DNA from 2 places in the Streptomyces sp. NBC_00076 genome. Region 1 is predicted to be linked to the other one. Evidence: riboswitches for the same ligand, from Rfam matches in the RefSeq annotation. Region 1 holds a riboswitch; the other holds the start of a gene.
The links. Region 1 has a riboswitch for ZMP and ZTP ahead of OHA64_RS05340 (bifunctional 5,10-methylenetetrahydrofolate dehydrogenase/5,10-methenyltetrahydrofolate cyclohydrolase). Riboswitches for the same ligand answer to the same signal wherever they lie in the genome.

Region 1 (4,357 bases):
TTGGTCGTCATGTCGGGGCTGGTGGTCGCCAACGCGGCGCTGGGGGCGATGGGTTCGTACGTGCTGCGGCGCACCGCCGAGTCGGTGGTGCTCGGTGCGCGGCGCGCCCTGTCCTCGTACTTGCTGCGGCTGCGCATATCGGCCGTGGACCGCACCGAGCCGGGTGACCTCATGGCCCGGATCACCGCGGACACCACCCTGCTGCGGGAGGTCACCACCGACTCGCTCGTGGGCCTGGGCACCGGCGGGCTCACGCTCGTCGCGACGGTGGTCATGATGGGCCTGGTGGACCCGGTGCTGCTCGGGGTCACGATGGCGGTGATCCTGGGCGCGGGCACGATCCTCGGCGTGATCGTGCCGCACATCAACCGGGCGAGCCGGCAGGCGCAGGACGCGGTCGGCCTGATGGGGGCCTCGCTGGAACGGATCCTCGGCGCGCTGCGCACGGTGAAGGCCTCCGGTGCCGAGCACCGTGAGGAGCAGACGCTGCACGGGGCCGCCGAGGAGTCGTGGCGGCAGAGCGTACGGGCCGCCAAGTGGTCGGCCGCGGCCGGCAACACGGCGGGGCTGGCCATGCAGATCGCCTTCATCACGGTCCTCGCGGCCGGCGGGGCACGGGTGGCGACCGGTGCGATCGACGTGGGCACTCTGGTGGCGTTCCTGCTTTTTGTGTTCTACCTCATGTCGCCCATCCAGCAGGTCGTCGGCGCGATCACCCAGTACCAGACGGGTGCCGCGGCGCTGGCCCGGATCCAGGAGGCGTTGCGGCTGCCCGCCGAACCGGCCGTGCGGCCCGCGCCGTTGCCCGCGCCCGGTGCGCGGCCCGCCGCCGTCGCCTTCACCGACGTCCGCTTCCGGTACGCCGACGACCTGCCGTACGTCCACCACGGGGTGACCTTCGACGTGCCGGCGCAGGGCATGACGGCGTTCGTCGGCCCGTCCGGCGCGGGCAAGACCACCGTGTTCTCGCTCATCGAGCGGTTCTACGACCCCGAGTCCGGCGCGATCACCCTCGACGGCCGTGAGCTCGCGGACTGGGAGCTGTCCGAACTCCGTTCCGCGATCGGCTATGTGGAACAGGACGCCCCGGTGCTGTCGGGCTCGCTGCGGGACAACCTGCTGCTGGGCAATCCGGAGGCGGGCGACGACATGGTCACGAGGGTGGTGAGGACGACCCGGCTGGACGGACTGGTGGGCAGGCTGCCCAATGGTCTGGACACCCTGGTGGGGCACCGCGGCACCAAGCTGTCGGGCGGCGAGCGTCAGCGGGTCGCCATCGCCCGCGCCCTGTTGCGCCGCCCTCGGCTGCTGCTCCTCGACGAGGCGACCTCGCAGCTGGACGCGGTGAACGAGGCGGCGCTGCGGGACACGGTGGCCGACGTGGCCCGGACGACCACGGTCCTGGTCGTGGCGCACCGGCTGTCCACGGTGACGATGGCGGACCGGATCGTGGTGATGGACGCGGGCCGGGTCCGCGCGGTGGGCACCCACCGTGAACTGGTGGGCGCCGACCCGCTGTACGCGGAGCTCGCGGCGACACAGTTCCTGGCGACCGCGGGCTGACGCCGGTGCCGCGGACGGCGAGAGGCACGGTGCCGGCGGGCCGGTCCCGGGCACAGTCACCGCGCGGCGCTCACCCGTCAGGCGCTGCGCGCGGACTGCGCTTGCCGAGCCCGCCGGAGCGGAGGAGTCTCTAAGGGAGAGGTCCGAGCGGCCCGCTCCTCGTCGAGCCGCGGCCCTCGAAGGAGGTTCATCATGGCCACTTCCACAGGCTCCGGATTCGACACCGAGACATTGCGCCAGGCCGTCGAAGGCCCGAGCGAGGAGATTCTGGTGTCGCTCTACGCCGACGACGCCGAGATTCGGATCGTGGACCGCAACACCCAGCCCAGCCATCCGATGGTCCTGCACGGCCGTGCCGAGATCGCCGACATGTTCCACGAGCTCTGCAGCCGCGAGATGACGCACAAGATGGAACACTGCGTGGCCCAGGGCGACCATGTCGCCTTCAGCGAGTCCTGCCGGTACCCGGACGGGGTGCGCGTCCTCGCCGAGTCGATGCTGTCGCTGCGGGACGGGAAGATCGTCGAGCAGACCATGGTCCAGGCCTGGGACGAGTAGCCGGCGGAGGTTACGCTGATCGCGGGCCGTGACTGGCGCTGAGGTGGAGCACCACCGGGGAGCGACCCGCGAACACTGCCGTGCGCCTGGGCGATTTCACGCATCAGCTCAGGAGTGGATCATGTCTCAGGCCCGGCTCATGGACGGCACGGCGCTCGCCCGGCGGACCGTGGAGGAGACCGCCGAACGGGCGGCCGACCTCACACGGCGCACGGGACAGCCGCCCTGTCTGGCGACCGTGCTGGTCGGCGAGGACCCCGCCTCCGTCACCTACGTACGGATGAAGCAGAACCGCTGCCGCACGGCCGGTGTCGAGTCGCGGCACGTGGCGCTGCCCGCTGCCACCAGCACCGAGGAACTCGTCGGCACGCTGCGAGCCCTTTCGGACGATCCCGGTGTGCACGGCATCCTGCTGCAGCATCCGATGGGCGGGCACATCGACGAGCGGGCCGCGTTCGAGGCGATCGCCCCGGAGAAGGACGTCGACGGTGTCACCTTCGCCTCCTTCGCCACGATGAGCTTCGGCCTGCCCGGGTTCGTGTCCTGCACGCCCGGCGGGATCATGCGGCTGCTCGACGAGTACGACGTCGACCCGTCCGGCCGTCGGGCCGTGGTCGTCGGCCGCAGCGCGATCCTGGGCAAGCCGGTCGGCATGCTGCTGCTCGCCCGCGACGCCACGGTGACCTACTGCCACTCCCGCACCCGGGACCTGTCCGCAGTGGTCAGCGAGGCGGACATCGTGGTCGCCGCGGTGGGCCACCCCCGGCTGGTGCACGGCCGGGACCTCAAGCCCGGCGCCGTCGTGATCGACGCCGGCTACAACCCCGGGAACGTCGGTGACGTCGACTTCGACTCGGCCGTGGAGCGGGCCTCGTTGATCACGCCGGTGCCGGGCGGCGTCGGTCCGATGACGATCGCCACGCTGTTGGAGCAGACCGTGGCCGCCGCCGCCTGTCAGCTCGGGGCGTGAGCGGCGGGTGATCGGCTGAATCAAGGCGCTGTACTGAAGGTCGCCTCCGGTCCGAGGACGGCACCGTTCGGCGTGAAGTCGTCGGTGGTGTCGGGTCGTTGGCCCCGAGGAGGGCGCGGCGGCGCCATACTGTCGGTCGTGCGCGTAGCGATCATGACGGCGGGATCCCGGGGCGATGTGGCTCCGTTCACCGGGCTGGGGCACGGACTCGCCCTCGCCGGACACGAGGTCACTCTGGTCACCCACGCCCGCTTCGAGCCGTTGGCGGCACGGGCGGGGCTTCGCTTCCACCCGCTGCCGGTGGACCCGAGGGCGGAACTGGAGTCCTCGCGCGGGCGGGGACTGCACCGCAGTGCGACCGGGGTGGGGAAGCTGGTGCGGGTGGTCGCGATGGCGCGGGCACTGGCCGGACGGATGACGGACGACCTGGTGGCGGCGGCCCGGGCGAGCGACGCGCTGCTCCTCGCCGGCCCTCTCGGTCCGGTGGGCCACGCCGTGGCCGAGGGCCTGTCCCTGCCGAGCCTGGGCGTCCATCTCCAACCCCTCGCCCCCACCCGGGAGTTCGCGCCGCCGCTGCTGGGCGTCGGCTCCTGGGGCGCGGTCGGCAACCGGGCCGCCGGGATGGGCGTGTGCCTGGCCGTCGAGCAGGTCTTCGCCGCCGCCGTCCCGGAGGTGCGCTCTCGCCTGGGCCTGCCCCGCATCCGCCCGGCCGCGGCCCTGCGGACCCGGGAGCGGCAGCGCTGGCCGGTGTTCCACGGCTTCAGCCCCCTGGTGGTCCCCCGGCCGCGCGACTGGCGGGCGGGCCTGGACGTGGCGGGCTACTGGTGGCCGTACGACGAGGACGCCCAACTCCCGTCCCGGCTGCGGGACTTCCTCGACGCCGGCCCCGCTCCGGTCTTCGTGGGGCTGGGCAGCGCGACCGTACCCGACCCGGAGCGGCTCAGCGCCGCCGTGGTGCGTGCCCTGCGCACGGCCGGGCTGCGCGGGGTCGTCCAGCGGGGCTGGGCCGGGCTCTCCGCGACCGGCGACGACATGCTGACCGTCGACGAGGTCCCGCACTCCGCGCTGTTTCCCCGGACGGCCGCGGTGGTCCACCACGCGGGCGCGGGCACGACCGCGGCCGGCCTCCGGGCGGGGGTTCCCGCAGTGCCGGTGCCGATCCAGTTCGACGAGGGATTCTGGGCCGCACGCCTGGTCGCCCTGGGCGTGGCACCCCGCGCCGTGCCGCTGCGCCGCCTGACCTCCGAGGCACTGGCCTCCGCCCTC
Region 2 (4,357 bases), 5.4 Mb from region 1:
GCGAGCGAGTCGATCAGCCGTACCGCCACCTCGACCACCCCGAACCCGAACCCGGCCCCCAGACCGAGCACCGCGGCCCGCCCCCGCTCCGGCAGGCGTCCCCCGTTCAGCCCGAGCAGCAGCACCGCGAGGGCCGTACCGAGCAGCGCGAACTCCAGCGCCGCCGGCCCGCCGCGGTCGCCCTCCGTCCCGGACGCGATCCCCAGCAGCGCGAGCCCCGCGCACACCACCCCCACCGCACTCCACTCACGCCCGCTCAGCCGTACCCGCAGCAGCCGCGCCGCGACCACCGCCGTCACCGCGAGACTGGACGCGAGGGCCGCCCCGACCGCGTAGATCGGGATCGACCGCAGCGCGGCGACCTGGAACAGGAAACCGAGGCCGTCCAGCGCCAGGCCGGCCAGGTACCGCCACTGCCGGACCGCCCGCAGGAACAACGTCGCCTCCCCGACGTCACCCCCGCCGGTGTCCGCCGCCCGCGCCGCCACCGCCTGCAACACCGTCGCCGTACCGAAGCAGACCGCGGCGCCGAGCGCGCACACCATTCCAAAGAGCACGAAGCGACAGTAGGGGAGGTGCGAGCGGCGGCCCGCCCGGCCGCGTCCTCTTGCCCATCTCTAAACTGTTCGCCGACGATCGGACACGGGCCGCACACCGCGCTCGACCAAGGGGGAGACACGAACATGGCGGACGCACGTCGACAACTTCGCTCGGGAACGGTCGCACTCGGCGGCATGGGCTTGCTCGCCGTGGCGCTGACGGCCTGTTCCTCGGACCCCGACAAGCGCTGCGTGGACCGCGACAGCTACACCGCCTCCAAGGGCTACAAGATCGTCAGCGACAAGAACTGCAAGTCCGCCACGACCGTCGACGGCGCCTATTACTACGGCGGCAAGAAGAAGGGCAGCTGGGTCAAGAACGGCTCCTTCACCAAGCCGGGCAAGAAGTCCGGGTCGAGCAGTTCGAGCAGCAGCGGGGGCAGCGGAGTGAGCCGCGGCGGCTTCGGCGGCGGGGGCGACGGCGACGGTGGTGGCGGCAAGAGCTCCGGGGGCTGACCGACCGTCCCGCGACGCGGCCACAGCTCGGCCGCGACCCCGCCACCACCTGTCCGACAGCCGCACAGAAAGCCCCGCGTGGAACGCCACACCATCGAGCCCCGCCCCGGCTGGCAGCAGACCGTGGAGGAGCAGGGGCTCATCTACCCGCTCACCCGCTATCCGGACGACTCCCTGCGCCCTTACTGGGACGAGAGCGCGTACTACGCCTTCACGCTCCCCGAGGTCGAGGCGCTGGAGGAGGTCGTCGAGGAACTCCACCGCATGTGCCTCGCGGCGGCCGAGCACATCGTCGCCGAGAACCGCTTCGCCGACCTCGGCATCACCGACCCCCGGGTGGTCGAGACAGTCGCCGAGGCCTGGCGCCGCCGCGCGGAACTCCCGTCGGTCTACGGCCGGTTCGACCTCCGCCACGACGGCACGGGCCCGGCGAAGCTGCTGGAGTACAACGCCGACACCCCCACCTCCCTGGTCGAGGCCGCCTCCCCCCAGTGGTTCTGGATGGAGGAACGCTTCCCGGGCGCCGACCAGTGGAACTCCCTCCACGAACGCCTGATCGCCGCCTGGAAGAAGCAGGCCGCCCTCCTCCCACCCGGCAGCCCCCTGTACTTCGCGCACTCCTCGGCCGACGAACTCGGCGAGGACCTCATGACGGTCGCCTATCTGAAGGAGACCGCGGAGCAGGCAGGCCTGCACACCGACTGGATCTCCATGGAGGAGATCGGCTGGGACCCGCTCTCCGGCCGCTTCGTCGACAACCAACTCCGCTTCATCCGCAGCTGCTTCAAGCTCTACCCCTGGGAGTGGCTCACCACCGACCACTTCGCCGACCACGTCCTGGACACCCTCGACAACGGCGGCGGGACGGGCAGCACCCTGTGGATCGAGCCGGCCTGGAAGATGCTGCTCAGCAACAAGGCGCTGCTGGCGATCCTCTGGGAGCTGTATCCGGGCCACCCGAACCTGCTCCCCGCCTATCTGGACGGCCCGCGCGAGTTGGCACGGACCACCGGTTACGTGGCCAAGCCCCTGCTGGGCCGGGAGGGCGCGGGGGTGACGATCCACCAGCCGAACCCCTCCGAGGCCGCCCCCGCCCCGCGCGAAGAGGCCTGCTGCTACCAGGAGTTGGCCTCACTGCCGGACTTCGACGGCAACCACGTGGTCCTCGGCGCCTGGATCGTCGAGGGCGAGTCCGCGGGTCTCGGCATCCGGGAGTCCTCCGGCCTGGTCACGGACGCGTACGCCCGCTTCCTGCCACACATCGTCCGCTGAGGGGCGTCGGGAAACGCGTTGCCGGGCCCAGGCCGGCCGCGTCGGCCTCCCCGTCGACGACCCCGCCCCAGCCGCCGGTCTTGGCCCGGCGCGCCGACATCGACCAGATCGCCCGCCTCACCGACGCCCTGTCTGACCGCCGGCACATCCAGACGACACCGCCCCTCCACATCCGACCTCCACACCCCGTCACCGGTGACGACCTCCGACGCCGTCACCGGTCACGACCCCCACACGCCGTCACCGATCACGACCACCACCGGTGACGGCGCACAGGTGCGTGCGCTGTGTGCGTCCGCCGTGGCGATGAGGCCACCTCACCAGACCGTCGAATCCGCTTCCGTCGTCGTCACGGGGCCTCCCCGGGGCAGCACGCCCTCCCTTCCTGTCGTCCTTCCTGTCGTCGCTCGCATGGTGGACGTGGGACCTTCGTCTCCCGACGCGCCCGGTAGGCTGACGGGCAGGCCGTGACTGGCGCGCTGGGATGGGACGGACCATCGGGGAGCGGCCTGCGAGAGTGACAAGTGCCGTGCGCCTGGGCCGACCCGTGAACCGTGACCGCTTCAAGCCACGCCGCCCGGAGGCCGCCATGTCAGAGCAGCAGCCCCTCTCCAACGAGTCCACCGCCTTCCGCGCGGCCCTCGACGTGATCCGCGCCGTCGAGCCGCGCGTGGCCGACGCCATCGGCCAGGAGGTCGCCGACCAGCGCGAGATGCTCAAGCTGATCGCCTCCGAGAACTACGCCTCCCCGGCCACCCTGCTGGCCATGGGCAACTGGTTCAGCGACAAGTACGCCGAGGGCACCGTCGGCCGCCGCTTCTACGCCGGCTGTCGCAACGTCGACACAGTCGAGTCCCTCGCCGCCGAGCACGCCCGCGAACTCTTCGGCGCCCGCCACGCCTACGTCCAGCCGCACTCCGGTATCGACGCCAACCTCGTCGCCTTCTGGTCCGTGCTCGCCGCCCGCGTGGAGGTCCCCGCCCTGGAGAAGGCGGGTGCCCGCCAGGTGAACGACCTCTCCGACGCCGACTGGGCCGAACTCCGCCAGGCCTTCGGCAACCAGCGCATGCTCGGCATGTCCCTGGACGCCGGCGGCCACCTCACCCACGGCTTCCGCCCGAACATCTCCGGCAAGATGTTCGACCAGCGCTCCTACGGCACCGACCCCGCCACCGGCCTCCTCGACTACGAGGCCCTGCGCGCCACGGCCCGCGCGTTCAAGCCGCTCATCATCGTCGCCGGCTACTCCGCGTACCCCCGTCTCGTGAACTTCCGGATCATGCGCGAGATCGCCGACGAGGTCGGCGCCACGCTCATGGTCGACATGGCCCACTTCGCCGGTCTGGTCGCCGGCAAGGTCCTCACCGGCGACTTCGACCCGGTTCCGCACGCCCAGATCGTCACCACCACCACCCACAAGTCGCTGCGCGGCCCTCGCGGCGGCATGGTCCTGTGCGACGACTCCCTCAAGGACCAGGTCGACCGCGGCTGCCCGATGGTCCTCGGCGGCCCGCTCCCGCACGTCATGGCGGCAAAGGCAGTGGCGCTGGCGGAGGCCCGGCAGCCCTCCTTCCAGGACTACGCCCAGCGCATCGTCGACAACTCCCGCGCCCTCGCCGAAGGCCTGATGCGCCGCGGCGCCGCCCTCGTGACCGGCGGCACCGACAACCACCTCAACCTGATCGACGTCACCTCCTCCTACGGCCTCACCGGCCGCCAGGCCGAGGCCGCCCTGCTCGACTCGGGCATCGTCACCAACCGCAACTCCATCCCCGCCGACCCCAACGGCGCCTGGTACACCTCCGGTATCCGCATCGGCACCCCCGCCCTGACCACCCGCGGTCTCGGCACCGCCGAGATGGACGAGGTCGCCGGTCTCATCGACCGGGTCCTGACCACCACGGAGCCCGGCACGACCAGCAAGGGCGCCCCCTCCAAGGCCCAGCACATCCTCGACCCGAAGATCGCCGACGAGATCTCCCGCCGCGCCACCGACCTGGTCGCCGGCTTCCCGCTGTACCCGGAGATCG

Region 2: another riboswitch for ZMP and ZTP. It lies ahead of OHA64_RS29840 (glycine hydroxymethyltransferase); the one in region 1 lies ahead of OHA64_RS05340 (bifunctional 5,10-methylenetetrahydrofolate dehydrogenase/5,10-methenyltetrahydrofolate cyclohydrolase).

The regions. Positions count from the first base shown of each region.
Region 1 covers NZ_CP108242.1:1,150,820-1,155,176, forward strand. The annotation lists gene OHA64_RS05330 (ABC transporter ATP-binding protein) at 1-1,563, shown strand, start outside; gene OHA64_RS05335 (nuclear transport factor 2 family protein) at 1,756-2,121, shown strand; ZMP/ZTP riboswitch at 2,140-2,220, shown strand; gene OHA64_RS05340 (bifunctional 5,10-methylenetetrahydrofolate dehydrogenase/5,10-methenyltetrahydrofolate cyclohydrolase) at 2,243-3,091, shown strand; gene OHA64_RS05345 (glycosyltransferase) at 3,245-4,357, shown strand, end outside.
Region 2 covers NZ_CP108242.1:6,525,183-6,529,539, forward strand. The annotation lists gene OHA64_RS29825 (DMT family transporter) at 1-545, opposite strand, end outside; gene OHA64_RS29830 (hypothetical protein) at 684-1,055, shown strand; gene OHA64_RS29835 (glutathionylspermidine synthase family protein) at 1,134-2,327, shown strand; ZMP/ZTP riboswitch at 2,785-2,875, shown strand; gene OHA64_RS29840 (glycine hydroxymethyltransferase) at 2,917-4,357, shown strand, end outside.